Regions from separate parts of the Bacillus sp. DU-106 genome, predicted to be linked through region 2. Evidence: riboswitches for the same ligand, from Rfam matches in the RefSeq annotation. Region 2 holds a riboswitch; each other region holds the start of a gene.
The links. A riboswitch is a leader RNA that binds a small molecule or an ion and turns the genes downstream of it on or off. The one in region 2 is predicted to bind S-adenosylmethionine.

Region 1 (5,746 bases), 1.3 Mb from region 2:
AGGCAAAGAAATGGTTTGAGGCAAACGATGTAGCATATGAGATGATTCATATTGTTGAAAATCCACCATCAAAAGAAGATTTACGTAATTTACATGAAAAAAGTGAATTACCATTAAAAAAATTCTTTAATACAAGTGGAATGCGTTACCGTGAACTTGGTCTAAAAGATAAGTTGAAAGATGCAAGCGAAGACGAAATGTATGAGCTTTTAGCATCTGATGGCATGTTGATTAAACGTCCAATTGTAACAGATGGAACGAATGTAACACTTGGTTTTAATGAAGAGCAGTTTGAAAGTGTGTGGAAAAAGTACCAATAAGGTATTTTTACATAATTAATACATTCACTGGAGGTACAGTCATGAGCATTCCAAATAATTTACGTTACTCTGAAGAACACGAATGGGTAAAAACTGAAGGTAATGAAGTTGTTATCGGTATCACTCACTTTGCACAAGGTGAGCTAGGCGATATCGTATTCGTTGAACTTCCTGAAGTAGGTGCAACAATCGAAGCTAACGAGCCATTCGGAAGCGTAGAATCTGTTAAAACAGTTTCTGAGTTATACGCACCTGTAAGCGGTAAAGTTGTAGCAGTAAACGAAGAATTAAGTGACCAACCAGAACTTGTTAACGAATCTCCATACGAGGGTGCATGGATGGTTAAAGTTGAACTTTCTGATGCAAGCCAAGTTGAGAAGTTATTAACTGCAGAAAAATATGCAGAAATGACAAACCAAGACTAATTATAGTCGACTAAAGGACAGCCTTTGTGCTGTCCTTTTTTATTTTTTGTGAAATAATGAAATTCAAGTTATATGTAAATAAATAAGCTATTATGAGAAAAACTGTTTTTTGGTAAGGTTTCATAAGTCTTCACAATCTAAACGAGCCGCTTGCGCTTTTCTTTTGCAAAAATAAACAGGAAACAACATGAAAATAACGAATATACTATATACTAAGTTCAAGGTTGTATAGTATATGGTGATCGGGTGATGACATATGATTTATGTAGAAAAAGTCATTATTGTAGAAGGTACATCAGATAGAAGAAAGATTGAATCTATTATTCGTGAACCGGTGGAAATTGTTTGTACAAATGGTACAATTGGTTTGTCGAAAATGGATGAGCTCGTTGATCAGTTTTTTGATAAGGAAGTGTATGTGCTAGTGGATGCTGATGATGCTGGAGAAAAGTTAAGGAAACAATTTCGAAAAGAATTCCCGCAAGCCGAGCATATCTATATTGATCGCTCGTACCGAGAAGTGGCAACTGCGCCATCTACACACTTAGCAAATGTATTATGGGGAGCCGACATTGACGTTTATACAGAATATTTACGGTAAGGAATGATAGAAGTGATTGATTGGACAGGAGCCGAAGCTACAGCCCTAATAGAGAACGAAGAAAAAACAGTATTATATGTATATACTCCAATGTGTGGAACATGCCAATTAGCAAAAAAGATGTTAACAGTGGTTGAGATGACAATTGAAGATTTGAAAATTGGGATGTTAGATTTAAATTATGCTCCGCATTTAGCAAAAGAGTATGGGATTGAAAGTGTACCTTGTTTACTTGTTTTTGAAAATGGGACACTGATGAAGAAGATATACGCATTTCATTCGGTTGAATATTTATATACGGAATTAAAGTAGGCGGCAAAAATTTTGCCGCCTCGACATATTTCTTGGGAAATATGTCGAGATGCAGGATGGATACAGTATTTGTCGAGCGAAAATAACAGGATTGCTCTTTAGTGAGAGGGAATGGTATGTAATAGAAAGTGATATGAAGGATGTGATTTAGGGTGAGATTATATTCTTTGCTTCAATCATTTGTAAATTACGCTAATGGTCAATATCATTTAGAACCGCTTTTAAGACAAGAAGAAAAAACTGTTAATTTTCGCTTTGGAGATGAAAGTTGTTCGTTACAAATTTCAAGAGATTATATAGAGTTGGTACATGAGGAAAGAGGAACGGAACAAATCATTTGCTTAGATGAAAAGGATATAGAACAATTGGTGAATGGAAATGTACGATTGCAAATGCTAATGAATGATGGACGTGTACAATATTCGGGAACGTACCGAACGATGTTATTAGTGGAATCGATGTTTCATATATGTAAACCGATGTCAGTAGGTGCTTAAAATTCTGAAGTTTCATTTTTTGCGAAAATTTCTGTTGACATGGTGAGTGTATATTGATACAATTCAAGTCATAAAATATAGACAATTTCATAAATTTCAAATCAGACGAAAATTGAATCTGATTTCTCTTATCAAGAGAGGTGGAGGGACTGTGCCCTGTGAAGCCCGGCAACCGTCAACTTATGTTGAAATGGTGCCAATTCCTGCAAAGCAAATGCTTTGAGAGATGAGAGAGAGGGATAATGTTGTTATATACGCATAAAAACCTTTCTGCTTCTCTAAAGCAGAAAGGTTTTTTTATTGTTTGAATGTGGAGGACATTCAAATAATAAAAGTAATGATAACAGTGGACTACACGCATTAAAAATAAAAAATTGCGGAGTCGACCTAAAATCTTTATGAAATCTAGCTCCAGCGGCTAGAACAGTCGGTCGTTTCATCCCTTCCTATGAGGCAAAAAGCGCCTCTACGTCAGGGATTCAAACGCCCTCTTGTTCTAAACGAGCCGCTTGCGCTTTTTATTTAAAAAAGGGGTGATACACCATGATTCTATTAGAGAATGTAAAGAAAATATATAAAGCAAAAAGCGGTGATGTCACTGCTGTAGATAATGCCAATTTAAAAATAGATAAAGGTGAAATATTTGGTGTTATCGGATATAGTGGCGCTGGAAAAAGTTCTTTAATTAGATTGTTCAATCAGTTGGAGAAACCAACTTCTGGTCAAATTACAATTGCAAATCGTGTCATTTCAGCAATTACAGGAAGCGAACTTCGTAAGGCAAGGCAAGAAATTGGAATGATTTTTCAGCACTTCAACTTACTTTGGTCACGAACAGTACGTGAAAATATAGAGTTTCCACTTGAAATTGCAGGTGTTGATAAAGCGAAGAGAAGAAAACGTGTTGATGAATTAATTCATCTTGTTGGATTAGAAGGAAGAGGAGACGCGTACCCATCTCAGCTGAGCGGGGGACAAAAGCAACGCGTCGGGATTGCAAGAGCATTAGCTAATAATCCACAAGTGCTTTTATGTGACGAAGCAACGTCAGCTCTTGATCCGGAAACGACAGATCAAATTTTGGATTTACTATCAGACATTAATAAGCGCCTTGGTTTAACAATTGTACTCATTACACATGAGATGCACGTAATTCGAAAGATTTGTAATCGTGTTGCGGTAATGGAGAAAGGAAAGATTGTAGAAACAGGTCCAGTACTTGATGTATTCCGTAATCCGAAGCAAGATATTACGAAACGATTTGTACAGCAGTTAACGGATTCTGAAGATACAAATGAAACGATTGAAAGTTTAATTGAAAAATATCCAGATGGAAAAGTAATTCGTTTGCAGTTTATCGGTGAGGCTGTAGAAAGACCAGTGCTTCAACGATTGATGCAACGCAGTGACATAGAAGTTAGCATTTTGCAAGGAAATATCGCACAAACGAATAACGGTTCTTACGGTAGTTTAGTTGTTCATTTAAATGGTGAGGAAACAGCGATCCAGCAAGCAATAGAAGGAATTCATCAAGATCAAGTAGAGCTGGAGGTGATTGCACATGGATAAGTTACTTGCAAATGTTGATTGGAATCAAATGTTAGAAGCAACTGGTGAAACGTTATATATGACGGCAATCGCAGCTCTTGCGACATTTGTTTTAGGACTCATTTTAGGATTGTTACTCTTCATGACAGCAAAAGATAATTTATGGGAAAACAAATCAATTAATACGGTGATTGGAGCATTCGTAAATATATTCCGTTCTATACCATTCATCATTTTAATTATTTTATTAATCCCATTCACAAAGATTCTTCTTGGAACAATTCTTGGAGCAAGTGCAGCTTTGCCGGCTTTAATTATTGGAGCAGCACCATTCTACGCGAGAATGGTTGAAATCGCACTTCGCGAAATTGATAAAGGTGTAATTGAAGCTTCAAAAGCAATGGGAGCAAAAACAAGCACAATTATTTTGAAAGTGTTAATTCCAGAATCGTTACCAGCATTAGTATCTGGTATTACGGTTACGACAATTGCTTTAGTAGGCTATACAGCAATGGCAGGAGTTGTTGGTGCTGGTGGCCTTGGAACACTTGCTTACTTAGAAGGATTCCAAAGAGGGAATAACGATGTAACAATCGTTGCGACAATTTGTGTATTACTAGTTGTATTTTTAATTCAGTGGATTGGTGATAGTTTAACGACTCGAATAGATAAACGATAATAAAAAACGGGAGGATGCTTCAAATGAAAAAATTGTTACTTACGGCACTTATTTCAACTTCAATTTTTGGGTTAGCTGCTTGTGGCGGGAAAGATAAAGATGAAAAGAAACTTGTTGTGGGTGCTTCTAACGTACCGCACGCTGTTATTTTAGAAAAGGCAAAACCGTTACTTGAGAAAAAAGGAATTGAGTTAGAAATTAAAAAATTCCAAGACTACGTATTACCAAATAAATCGTTAGCGGATAAGGATTTAGATGCAAACTACTTCCAGCACATTCCGTATTTAGAAAAAGAAATTAAAGATAAAAAATATGACTTTGAAGTAGCAGGAAAAATTCATTTAGAACCAATTGGTGTGTACTCTCAAAAGTATAAGAGCTTAAAAGAGCTTCCGGACGGAGCGACAATTATTATGAGTAATTCAGTTGCTGACCATGGACGTGGTTTAGCAATTTTACAAAAAGAAGGTATTTTAAAAATTAAAGACGGAATAGATCCAGTTAAAGCAACTCCAAAAGATATTGCAGATAATCCGAAAAATCTAAAATTCAAAACGGATATCGAGCCTGGTTTATTGCCACAAGTGTATAACAATAAAGAAGGCGACGCTGTTTTAATTAACTCTAACTATGCAATTGATGCAAAGTTAAATCCGGAAAAAGATGCAATTGCAATTGAAGGAAATGATTCACCATACGCAAACATAGTAGCTGTTCGTAAAGGCGATAAAGATAAGAAAGAGATTAAAGCTCTTGTAGAAGTATTGCATTCTAAAGAAATTGAAGACTTCATTAATAAAGAATATAAAGGGGCGGTTGTTCCTGTAAAAGAATAATTGCTGAAAAGGGCTGGTGTATGCCGGCTCTTTTTATAACTACATAACTATTGGGGAGAAGGGGAAAGCATATGAAAAAGGTTCTACTGTCAATTGTTACAGCGTTGTCTGTATTTACATTAGCTGCTTGCGGAGGAAAAGAGGAGAATAAGCTTGTTGTGGGAGCTTCTAACGTGCCACACGCTGTTATTTTAGAAAAGGCACAGCCGATTTTAGAGAAAAAGGGTATTAAATTAGAAATTAAAAAATTCCAAGATTATGTGTTGCCGAATAAGGCTTTAGCGGATAAAGAAATTGATGCGAACTACTTCCAGCACATTCCTTACTTAGATAAAGAAATTCAAGAAAAGGGATATAAAATTGTAAACGCAGGAAAAATCCATTTAGAACCTATGGGCATTTATTCTAAGAAATATAAAAGCTTAAAAGACCTACCAGATGGCGGAACAGTGATTATGAGTAATAACGTAGCGGAGCGAGGCCGTATGTTAGCATTGTTACAAAAAGGTGGCGTTATTAAATTAAAAG
Region 2 (5,746 bases):
ATATAAAACGAGACAAGAAGCAGCTGCAATTGTTGCTAAACTAGCGGTAGAGCCGACTGATAAATCAAACCCATCTACAATCAATGTAAAGGTAACGCCGATTGCAAGTAACGTTACGATGGAGATAGAACGTAAAATATCACTAATATTGTTATATGTTAAAAAAGAGTCATTGACGATAGAGAAAAAAATTGTAACACCTATAATAATAGCAATTGTACTAAATTGATAAAAAAGATGAGTAGGTAAATATAGTTTCTTAGTTTTCGTTTTATGAACGAGATTCAATGGAATAGCTCCCTTCAGATAAATGTAAAAGCTGTTCAGGAGATAGTTCGCTTGGTAAGTATTCACCTACAAATTCTCCGTTTGCCAGTATAAGAATGCGATCAGCGATATGCAACGCTTCATCTTGTTCTCCTGTGAAATAAATTACGGAACTTCCGTTTTCTGTAATGTTGCGAATGAATTGAAAAATGTCTTGTTTCGCAGCGATGTCTACACCTTTAGTTGGCTCGTCTAAAAGAAATAGATTAGGTTTGAATCCACTCCACTTTGCAATTGAGACTTTTTGTTGGTTTCCACCGCTAAGTGAATGAATAAGTGCCTTTGGGTCATTTGGTGAAATACCGAAAGAAGAAATTGCTGTAGTAGCATCATTTAATTCGGTTTGTTTTCGTTTCCAACCTGATTGATGTAAATTTGTGTGACTTATAATATCTTCCGAAAGAAATACGCCTTGTTTTCTTCTTTCTTCTGGTACAAGTGCGATTTTCGCTTTAATCGCATCTCGTGGTGTTTTAATCGTTAGTTTTTGACCGGCTATTTCTGCGTGATAAGTATGAAGAGCACCAAATAACGTTTCAGCAAGTGTTGTTTTTCCACTTCCAATTAATCCGTATATCACAACAGTTTCTCCTTTTCGTATTGTAAGAGAAAGGGGAGAATGACCTTCGTGTAATAGAAGCTCTTGTACTTTAAATAGTTCCTCGCTCCCGGTTTTTGGTGCTGTATTAATAGGAAGTGTAAGTTGTTTTCCAGTCATCGCTTCCACAATTTGTTGATCTGTAATCGTTGTAATGGTTTCAGAAAGGGCAACTTGACCGTTATGTAATACAGTTACATCATCCGCGAAATTTCGAATCTCTGATAAACGATGAGAAACTAAAAGGATGCCAATTCCTTTTGATGTTAAATCTTTTAATAGTTTCCCAAAGGTTTCAACTTCTTTTGGTCCAAGAGAAGAAGTAGGTTCATCTAATAAAAGGTAATTTGTATTGTTAGATAAAGCTCTTGCGATAAGAAGTAATTGTTTTTCATGTAATGAACAGTTTGAAACATCTTCCGAAACATTTAAATTTACCTGTACAGTTTGCAAATGTTGTTTAGCAAGTGCGACTAATTTGGACTTTGAAAATAGTACTTTATTTTGCATTGCTAAATGATCGATTAGTACATTTTCTAATACAGATAATCCGGGAATAAGTCCGTGATCTACTTCTTGTGTTACGAAAGAAATGCCATGCTTTTTTGCATCGCGCGGTGAAGTAAAGGAAACAGACTGAGTATCAATTTTTATATCGCCAACAACTGGTTGAATTTCACCAGTTGCTATTTTTAGTAAAGTACTTTTTCCTGCACCGTTCATGCCTAGTAAAGCGTGTACTTTTCCTTTTTGAATATGAATAGAAACATCTTCTAGAACAGGTGTAGCGACATGATAAGAATGTGTAATGTTTTGAAGAGAGAACGTCATCATTTTTTCTCCTTCTCTAATTTTTTCATCCAAGGGGAATATGCATCTTTTGAGTCTCCCCAACCGTTTATATATTTTGATAACTGATCCATTGTTATATTTTCTTTTGGTAAACTATTTTTCTTTACTAAATAAGGTTCTAGTGAATAAATATCTGGCGTTTGTTCACCAGCAATTTTTTTGTATAAAAATCGTACTTGAACCTTACCTACTTCAGCTGGATCAGTTGCAGCTGTAGCAGTCCAAGGTGAGTTTTCTTTTTGCATGAGTTGTAAATCCTCATTACTTAAGTCAATGCCATATACTTTTATATCTGTACGACCAGCTTGTTCAAGTGCTTTAACAGTCCCTTTAGCAAACTCATCCCACGAAGCGAAAATAGCTTGTAAATCGCCTTTTTTCGGATATTTCTTTAGTAAAGCTTCTACTTGTGTTTGTGTATCGAGTGGCGTGTTATTACTAGCAGTACCGAATCTTGCGATTTCTTTTATATTTGGATACCGTTTATAAAAAGCATCAATGATAACATTGCGACGTTCCATTGGAGCAAATCCGCCGACCCATACAACTGCGATATTTCCTTGTCCATTCAAATCTTCCGCTAATGTTTTTAATGATTTCCATGCAAGACTATAGTCATCTTGATCAATAATTGTCACACCTGGCAAGCGTAGATCGTTATCGAACGCAACTACGGGAATGTTCGCTTGTAACGCTTTTTCTACTCCAGGTTTTAGTGCTTCAGAACGGCCATGATCAATTAAAATACCATCCACTTTTGAATTAATAGCAGTATCTAAATTTGCAGCCATTTTTGCTAAATCGTTATCAGAATTGTAGACTTGTACACTGCCGCCAAATAGCTCAACTTGTTTTTTGACACCCTCAATATATTGAGAGGAAAAAGTTCCGATGGACATTTGCATAATTAATGCGATTTTTAATGGCTTCTTCATTTGGCTTGGAATTTCTGTTTGTAATTGATTTTCTACCGTTGTAGTCGCCTTTCTCACAGTTTGTTGCTTTTGTGAAGAGATAGTATCTTGTTCATTTGTACAAGCTGCTAATGTAAATAAGAGAAAAATAAGTACGATGGAACATAATTTTTTCATAAAAAAATCCCTCCTAAACTAAAAAGAGAGAGGAGGGAGTGAAAATAAAAAACGCCTTTTCATATAGAAAAGACGCCTTATCATATTACTCTTATCTTTCAACACAATGTGTTGTAAGAATTAGCACCGTGCCCATAAATGGGTCGGTTGCCGGGCTTCGTAGGGCTCATCCCTCCACCTGCTCTTGATAAGACATCCGATATTTAACTATTTTGAATTATTCCACAAACGAATGGTATTGTCAAACAGTATTTATAAAAAAATCCCTCAGGAAGAGGGATTTTAATGTGGTAAGAATATCAATTGATAAGCAAACAAAATTCCAAATACATATACAAGTGGGTGAACAGCACGGAATTTACCTTTTGCCACTTTCATAAGTGGGTATGAAATAAATCCAAGTGCGATACCTGTTGCGATACTTGATGTAAGTGGCATGCTTAAGATTACTAAGAATGCTGGGAATGCTTCATCAAATGCGTCCCAATCGATGTGGCGAACTGAACCCATCATAAGACTACCAACGATAATTAATGAGGGTGCAGTAATAGCTGATACACCAGAAACAGCACTTACTAATGGGCCGAAGAATGCTGCTAGTGCGAATAGAACCGCTACTGTAACAGTTGTTAAACCAGTACGACCACCAGCTGCAACACCAGCAGATGATTCAATGTAAGCTGTTGATGGTGTCGTTCCGAACATAGAACCAATAGTTGCTGAGAATGAGTCAGATAGAAGAGCTCGTCCTGCTTTTGGAAGCTTTCCGTCTTTCATAAATCCACCTTGTTGTGCAACGCCAAGTAATGTACCTGTTGTATCGAATAGTGTAACAAGGAAGAATGAGAATACAACGCCGTATAATCCGTAGTTAATTACGTCAGATACAGCAGTAATTGGATTTGAAACGATAATTCCTTCTGGTAAACCAGGCATTGATGTAACACCGTTTGAGAATGATAATTGTCCCGTGAAGAAAGCGATAATACCAGTTAATAGCATCCCGATAAATAGTGCGCCATTTACATTTAAAGACATAAGGACAATTGTAATTCCAAGTCCAGCTAATGCTAGTAGTACTGGAGCAGAGTGAAGATCACCAAGTCCAACTAAGTTTGCATCATTTTTTGTAACGATACCTGTTAAACGTAAACCGATAAAGGCGATAAATAGCCCGATACCAGCAGTAATTGCATGTTTTAAGTTTTCAGGAATTGCTTCCATTAATTTTGTACGGAAAGATGTAAATGATAGCAAAATTAAAATCATACCTGCTACGAATACAGCAGAGAATGCAATTGCGAAAGTCATGCCTTCATGCGCTTTTACAACAGAGTAAGAGAAGTAAGCATTTAATCCCATACCTGGCGCGATTGCGATTGGTAAGTTTGTAAAGATTGCCATAAATAATGTTCCGACAACAGCAGCGATAATTGTTGCTGTAAATGCTTGTTCAAATGGAACACCTGCATCTCCAAGGATAACAGGGTTTACGACAATGATATATGCCATTGTTAAGAAGGTAATAATACCTGCCATAATTTCAGTTTTAATAGAAGTTTTATGTTTTGAAAGGTTAAACATATAAACATCCTTTCTGTTTACGAATAATTTTCACAACAGTTATATATAATATTCGTTTTTTATCTATTTTGCAATAGTTTTGCATAAAAAGTTTATAACAATTCATATTTTGTGTCTTAAATTCGAATATTAATCGTAAAACGATGTGTGAATTTCAGCTTTTTATTGTGCACATGCTAAGGAAAAGGAGTTGAAAGCAGCTATGCCACAGCAAAAAAACTTTATAACAATGCCTACGCAACATCAAAATAAGCAGCCAGGTATTGAATCATTAATGAGCCCCCTTCCGCAGTTTGAAGATGCAAACTATAAAGGAAGTGAAAAGTTAAAAGGGAAGAATGTGTTAATTACGGGAGGAGATAGCGGAATTGGACGAGCAGTTTCCATCGCTTTTGCAAAAGAGGGAGCAAATGTTGCGATTGCTTATTTAGATGAGGAAGAAGATGCAAATGAGACGAAACAACGTGTTGAAAAAGAAGGTGTAAAGTGTGTATTGTTGCTGGGGGATTTGAGTAATGAACAGCATTGTAAAGATATTGTGGAAGAAACCGCCCGGCAGTTAGGTAGTTTAAATATTTTAGTGAATAACGTTGCACAGCAATATCCGCAGCAAGGGCTAGAGTATATTACAGCAGAACAGCTAGAAAAAACATTTCGTATTAATATTTTTTCTTATTTTCACGTTACGAAAGCAGCCCTTTCTCATTTGAAGAAAGGGGATGTCATTATAAATACGGCATCTATCGTTGCATATGAAGGAAATGAAACGTTAATTGATTATTCCGCAACGAAAGGAGCAATCGTAGCTTTTACAAGATCACTTTCTCAATCGTTAGTGCAAAAAGGGATTCGGGTAAATGGTGTTGCACCAGGCCCGATTTGGACACCGCTTATTCCATCGAGCTTTGATGAGAAGAAAGTCTCTCAGTTTGGGAGCAATGTCCCGATGCAACGGCCTGGTCAACCATATGAATTAGCGCCGGCATACGTATACTTGGCATCTGGTGATTCATCCTATGTTACTGGGCAAATGATACATGTAAATGGGGGCGTTATTGTAAATGGATAGTTTTCATTTATAAGAGCAAAGTAATGTTAATTCCACTTATTATAGGGAGCGCTAGGGGGGATATAGCTGAAAAAGTTATGTTTCATCATACTATTATTTTTCATCCTACCGGTTAGTGCTTTTGCTAATACAGATCATTTAATATTAGTAAATCTTACGACGAACCAGTTGTCTTTTTTTGAAAATGGAAATTACACAAAAACATTTCCAGTAACGACTGGAAGA
Region 3 (5,746 bases), 2.1 Mb from region 2:
TCCCTGCTCTATTACACGCAACAACATAACACTGATTTTCAACTGCTCTTGCTTGCAATAGCAAACGCCAATGTGCTAAACGAACTAATGGCCATTCAGCTACAACAAATAATACTTTTGCCCCTTTAGCAGTATGAACACGCATCCACTCTGGAAAACGAATATCATAACAAATTGTTCCAGCGCATTCAACATCATCTAGCTTAAATTCGCCCGTACCATTACCAGCTATTAAATATTTATGTTCATCCATAAGCTGAAATAAATGTACTTTACTATATTCGTTGACTAACTGTCCTTCATTATTTACAACATACATCGTATTTGTAACGCCTTGCTCTGTTTGCTTTGCTATGGACCCACCAACAATATGTACATCATATCGCTTCGCCCATTCTATTAACTTTTCTTTCGTTTCCACTCCATCCCTATCTGCAATTTCAGAAAGTCTCGTTAAATCATATCCTGTTGTCCATAGTTCTGGTAAGACGATAACATCTGGCCTTTCCTTCATAGCTTCACTTATTTTATTTTTAGCATTCTCAATATTTTTTTCTACATCTCCAAAAACAATATCCATTTGAATACATGCGACTTTCATTTTTTCAGCCCCATTCTTATTTTTCTCTTTACAAAATACTGGAAAGATTATATCATTTGTCACTAGAATTGTAACAACTTTCAAAAGAGGTGGAAAGTATGAAATTATTTCAACCTTCTGAGATAGTAACATCATTGCCAACACAATTTTTCGCTTCACTTGTTGCAAAAGTTAACAAAGTCGTTGCAGCTGGTCACGATGTTATTAATCTAGGTCAAGGTAATCCAGATCAACCAACACCGCAGCATATCGTAAAAGCTTTACAAGATGCTGCCGAAAAGACCATTCATCATAAATATCCGCCATTTCGCGGACATGAAAGCTTAAAGGAAGCCGTGGCTACATTCTATAAACGTGAATATGGCGTCGAATTAAACCCAAAAACTGAAGTTGCTATTTTGTTTGGTGGGAAGGCTGGACTAGTAGAATTACCGATTTGTTTTACAAATCCTGGTGATACGATTCTCGTTCCGGATCCAGGTTATCCAGATTATTTATCCGGGGTTGCTTTAGCAAAAGCACAATTTGAAAGAATGCCACTTATTGCAGAAAATAACTTTTTACCAGATTATACGAACATTGATGACTCTATTGCAGAGCGTGCAAAATTAATGTTTTTAAACTATCCAAATAATCCTACCGGTGCTACTGCATCAAAAGATTTTTTTGATGCAACCATTCACTTTGCTAATAAACATAATATATTAGTTGTTCACGATTTTGCTTATGGCGCTATCGGATTTGATGGTCAAAAACCTGTTAGTTTCTTGCAAGCAGATGGTGCGAAAAATATAGGAATTGAAATTTACACATTATCAAAAACTTTCAATATGGCTGGCTGGCGCATCGCTTTTGCTGTAGGGAATGAAAGTGTGATTGAAACAATTAACCTATTACAAGATCATATGTATGTTAGTATATTCGGTGCAGTTCAAGATGCTGCTCGAGAAGCGCTATTAAGTTCACAGTCTTGTGTAATAGACCTTGTAAATAGTTACGAATCTCGAAGAAACGCTCTTATTTCAGCCTGTCACTCAATTGGTTGGAATGTAGACATTCCAACAGGATCATTCTTTGCATGGCTTCCCGTTCCAAAAGGATATACCTCTGAGCAATTTTCTAATATTTTACTAGAAAAAGCACATGTCGCAGTTGCTCCTGGTGTTGGATTTGGTGAGCATGGCGAAGGGTATGTCCGTGTTGGTCTCTTACATACAGAAGATAGATTACGAGAAGCCATTAATCGAATTGATAAATTAAATTTTTTCAAAAAGTAATTGACAACACGAAAAATATCTGACAAAATTCAGTTATCTTAAAAATTTAAACATTTCTAAATACTTCTTATCAAGAGCAGGTGGAGGGACGAGCCCGACGAAACCCGGCAACCGATCTACAATTGTAGACACGGTGCTAATTCTCGCAGCATTACGCTGACAGATAAGGAGCTGGTTGTAAAAAAACCTCTCCTTAGCTGAGAGGTTTTTTTATTTAACTAGGAGGTTATAACAATGAGCGGAATTATAGCGACGTATTTAATCCATGATGATTCACATAACTTAGAAAAAAAAGCTGAGCAAATTGCACTCGGTTTAACAATTGGCTCTTGGACTCATTTGCCACACTTATTGCAAGAACAATTAAAGCAGCATAAAGGCAACGTCATTCATGTTGAGGAATTAGCTGAACATGAACATACCAATTCGTATTTACGTAAAAAAGTAAAACGCGGAATTATTAAAATCGAATATCCGCTATTAAACTTCAGTCCAGATTTACCAGCGATTTTAACGACTACATTTGGAAAGCTATCACTTGATGGCGAAGTAAAATTAATTGACTTAACTTTTTCAGACGAGTTAAAAAAACATTTTCCTGGTCCAAAATTCGGGATAGATGGTATTCGAAATCTTTTACAAGTGCATGATCGTCCCCTTTTAATGAGTATTTTTAAAGGAATGATTGGACGAAACATTGGGTATTTAAAAACGCAATTACGCGATCAAGCAATTGGTGGTGTAGATATAGTAAAAGATGATGAAATATTATTTGAAAATGCATTAACACCACTTACGAAACGCATTGTATCTGGAAAAGAAGTTTTACAATCTGTATATGAAACATACGGACATAAAACGTTATATGCCGTAAATTTAACAGGACGAACTTTTGATTTAAAAGAAAATGCTAAACGTGCAGTGCAAGCTGGAGCTGATATTCTATTATTTAACGTATTTGCTTACGGACTAGATGTACTACAATCACTTGCAGAAGATGATGAAATCCCAGTTCCTATTATGGCACATCCTGCTGTAAGTGGTGCTTATTCAGCATCCAAGTTATATGGAGTTTCATCTCCATTATTACTTGGAAAGCTACTACGTTATGCTGGGGCTGACTTTTCATTATTCCCATCTCCATACGGAAGTGTTGCGCTAGAAAAAGAGGAGGCTCTTGCTATCTCAAAATATTTAACTGAAGACGATGCATCTTTCAAGAAGAGCTTTTCTGTTCCGTCTGCTGGTATTCATCCTGGTTTCGTTCCCTTTATTGTACGAGATTTCGGTAAAGATGTTGTTATTAATGCTGGCGGCGGGATACACGGACATCCAAATGGAGCGCAAGGCGGCGGTAAAGCTTTCCGTACTGCAATTGATGCTACTTTGCAAAATAAACCACTCCATGAAGTAGACGACATAAATTTGCATAGTGCACTACAAATATGGGGAAATCCCTCTTATGAGGTGAAATTATGAGTATTCAAGTATTTTGTGATTTCGATGGCACGATTACAAATAATGATAACATTATGTCCATTATGGAAAAATTCGCACCACCAGAAGCCGAAGAAGTAAAGAATAAAATTTTATCACAAGAACTATCCATTCAAGAAGGTGTTTCTCAATTATTTCAATTAATACCTACTAATCTGCACGATGATATTATTCAATTTTTAATAGAAACTGCTGAAATCCGTAGTGGTTTTCATGAGTTTATACAATTCGTAAAGGAAAATAACATTTCTTTTTACGTGATATCAGGTGGAATGGATTTCTTCGTCTATCCACTCTTACAAGGAATCATTCCAAAAGAGCAAATTTATTGTAATGAAACAGACTTTTCAGCAGAGTTTATTACAGTTAAATGGCCCCATTCTTGTGATGATCATTGTCAAAATCATTGCGGATTATGTAAATCATCATTAATCCGTAAATTAAGTGATACAGATGACTTTCATATTGTAATTGGAGATTCTATTACTGATTTACAAGCCGCGAAACAAGCTGATAAAGTATTCGCTCGCGATTTTCTTATTACAAAGTGTGAAGAAAATCATATTGCTTATACACCGTTTGAAACATTTCAAGATGTGCAAGCTGAATTAAAACTTTTGTTGGAGGTGAAGGCATGAAACAACTTTTTCGTCAATGGTATGACTTAAGCGAGATAAAAAAAGAGTTAACAACACGAAATTGGTTCCCAGCAACAAGTGGTAATATTTCTATAAAGGTTAGTCATGAACCACTTACTTTTCTTATTACGGCAAGCGGTAAAGATAAAACAAAAACCACTCCAGATGATTTTCTATTAGTAGATCATGTAGGAGTTCCCGTTTTAGAGACTGAATTACGCCCTTCAGCAGAAACAATATTGCATACACACATTTATAACAATACGAATGCCGGTTGCGTACTTCATGTTCATACAACCGATAATAATGTCATCACAAATTTATATAGTGATGCAGTCACCCTTCAAAATCAAGAAATTATTAAAGCTCTCGATATTTGGGAAGAAGGTGCAACCATTCACATTCCTATTATCGAAAACCATGCCCATATCCCAACACTTGGAGAAAACTTCCGAAAGCATATACAAGGAGATTCGGGTGCAGTATTAATCCGTAACCACGGTATTACCGTATGGGGCCGAGATAGCTTTGATGCAAAGAAGAGATTAGAAGCTTATGAGTTTTTATTCCAATTTCATATAAAACTATTATCAATTCAAGGAGGCGTTTCTAATGGCGCAAATTCGTATTCATGAAGTAAATACTCGTATTGAAAATGAAGTGGAAGTATCTAAATTTCTACAAGAGGAAGGCGTTTTATATGAGAAATGGAATATTTCTAAACTTCCTACTCATTTAAATGAAAATTATTCGTTAACAGATGAAAACAAAGCTGAAATATTAGCTATTTTTTCAAAAGAAATCGCTGATGTTTCAGCACGTCGAGGTTATAAAGCACATGATGTAATCTCACTTTCAAGTAGCACACCTAACCTTGACGAATTATTAATTAATTTCCAAAAGGAACACCATCATACAGATGACGAAGTTCGCTTTATCGTCAGTGGTCACGGCATTTTCGCTATTGAAGGTAAAGATGGGAAATTCTTTGATGTTGAACTTGAGCCAGGCGATTTAATATCTGTTCCTGAAAATGCAAGACATTATTTTACCTTGCAAGATGATCGCCAAGTTGTAGCTATTCGTATTTTTGTGACAACTGAAGGCTGGGTTCCAATCTATTAAGGTAGTTAGTTGAATAAAAGGACTTGGACCCCCTTTTCCAAACTTTTATTCACTCTACATATATACATCCTCCTATGGAAAAGGCTTATTTCATTTTGAAATAAGTCTGATTTTTTATTTACTTGAAAGTACCATTTCATCACAAATTTACACCTTAATTTTTCAAGTGCATTTTTCGAACATTTTTTGAACATTTATTGAATTTTTTCTGAAAATTCTGTTTTATATGTGATATACTACAATTAACTTAGAAGGAAAATAATATCGCAAACAGAGGGGGATAATCATGAGCTTACTTATCGCACTTATACTTGGAGTTACATGTGGAGCATTTCCTGTTATTTTAGGAGCTATTATGGAAGAGTTAGAAATTGGTGTTTTAGGATTTGTCGCATCTTGTGTAAGCGCTTTATTATTTGGTTTATTCGGCGCTATTCCTGTTTCAATTCTGTGTGCTTTTTATATAATACGCCATGCTCGTACAAAACAATTTGGTCCTAATCACATCGCACAAATTATCCCGTTCCCGGTTGAACGATGCCGACGCGCTTCTAACTTATAATTATAAAAATTAAAGATGACTAAATAAATAAAAGTCCTCAAATGAG

Region 1: another riboswitch for S-adenosylmethionine. It lies ahead of C3Y97_RS25275 (methionine ABC transporter ATP-binding protein); the one in region 2 lies ahead of C3Y97_RS03990 (sugar ABC transporter substrate-binding protein).
Region 3: another riboswitch for S-adenosylmethionine. It lies ahead of mtnW (2,3-diketo-5-methylthiopentyl-1-phosphate enolase); the one in region 2 lies ahead of C3Y97_RS03990 (sugar ABC transporter substrate-binding protein).

What each region holds. Positions count from the first base shown of each region.
Region 1 is NZ_CP026607.1:4,927,692-4,933,437, reverse strand. Features, by position in the region: gene C3Y97_RS25300 (arsenate reductase family protein) at 1-320, shown strand, start outside; gene gcvH (glycine cleavage system protein GcvH) at 362-745, shown strand; gene C3Y97_RS25290 (toprim domain-containing protein) at 1,002-1,346, shown strand; gene C3Y97_RS25285 (thioredoxin family protein) at 1,350-1,658, shown strand; gene C3Y97_RS25280 (hypothetical protein) at 1,811-2,155, shown strand; SAM riboswitch class I at 2,281-2,388, shown strand; gene C3Y97_RS25275 (methionine ABC transporter ATP-binding protein) at 2,699-3,724, shown strand; gene C3Y97_RS25270 (methionine ABC transporter permease) at 3,717-4,382, shown strand; gene metQ (methionine ABC transporter substrate-binding lipoprotein MetQ) at 4,406-5,218, shown strand; gene metQ (methionine ABC transporter substrate-binding lipoprotein MetQ) at 5,290-5,746, shown strand, end outside.
Region 2 is NZ_CP026607.1:762,664-768,409, forward strand. Features, by position in the region: gene C3Y97_RS03980 (ABC transporter permease) at 1-288, opposite strand, end outside; gene C3Y97_RS03985 (sugar ABC transporter ATP-binding protein) at 272-1,759, opposite strand; gene C3Y97_RS03990 (sugar ABC transporter substrate-binding protein) at 1,756-2,868, opposite strand; SAM riboswitch class I at 2,957-3,062, opposite strand; gene C3Y97_RS03995 (NCS2 family permease) at 3,151-4,452, opposite strand; gene C3Y97_RS04000 (SDR family oxidoreductase) at 4,655-5,521, shown strand; gene C3Y97_RS04005 (L,D-transpeptidase) at 5,588-5,746, shown strand, end outside.
Region 3 is NZ_CP026607.1:4,044,666-4,050,411, forward strand. Features, by position in the region: gene C3Y97_RS20390 (carbon-nitrogen family hydrolase) at 1-685, opposite strand, end outside; gene C3Y97_RS20395 (pyridoxal phosphate-dependent aminotransferase) at 700-1,878, shown strand; SAM riboswitch class I at 1,943-2,048, shown strand; gene mtnW (2,3-diketo-5-methylthiopentyl-1-phosphate enolase) at 2,113-3,357, shown strand; gene C3Y97_RS20405 (2-hydroxy-3-keto-5-methylthiopentenyl-1-phosphate phosphatase) at 3,354-4,013, shown strand; gene C3Y97_RS20410 (methylthioribulose 1-phosphate dehydratase) at 4,010-4,648, shown strand; gene C3Y97_RS20415 (1,2-dihydroxy-3-keto-5-methylthiopentene dioxygenase) at 4,626-5,138, shown strand; gene C3Y97_RS20420 (hypothetical protein) at 5,425-5,700, shown strand.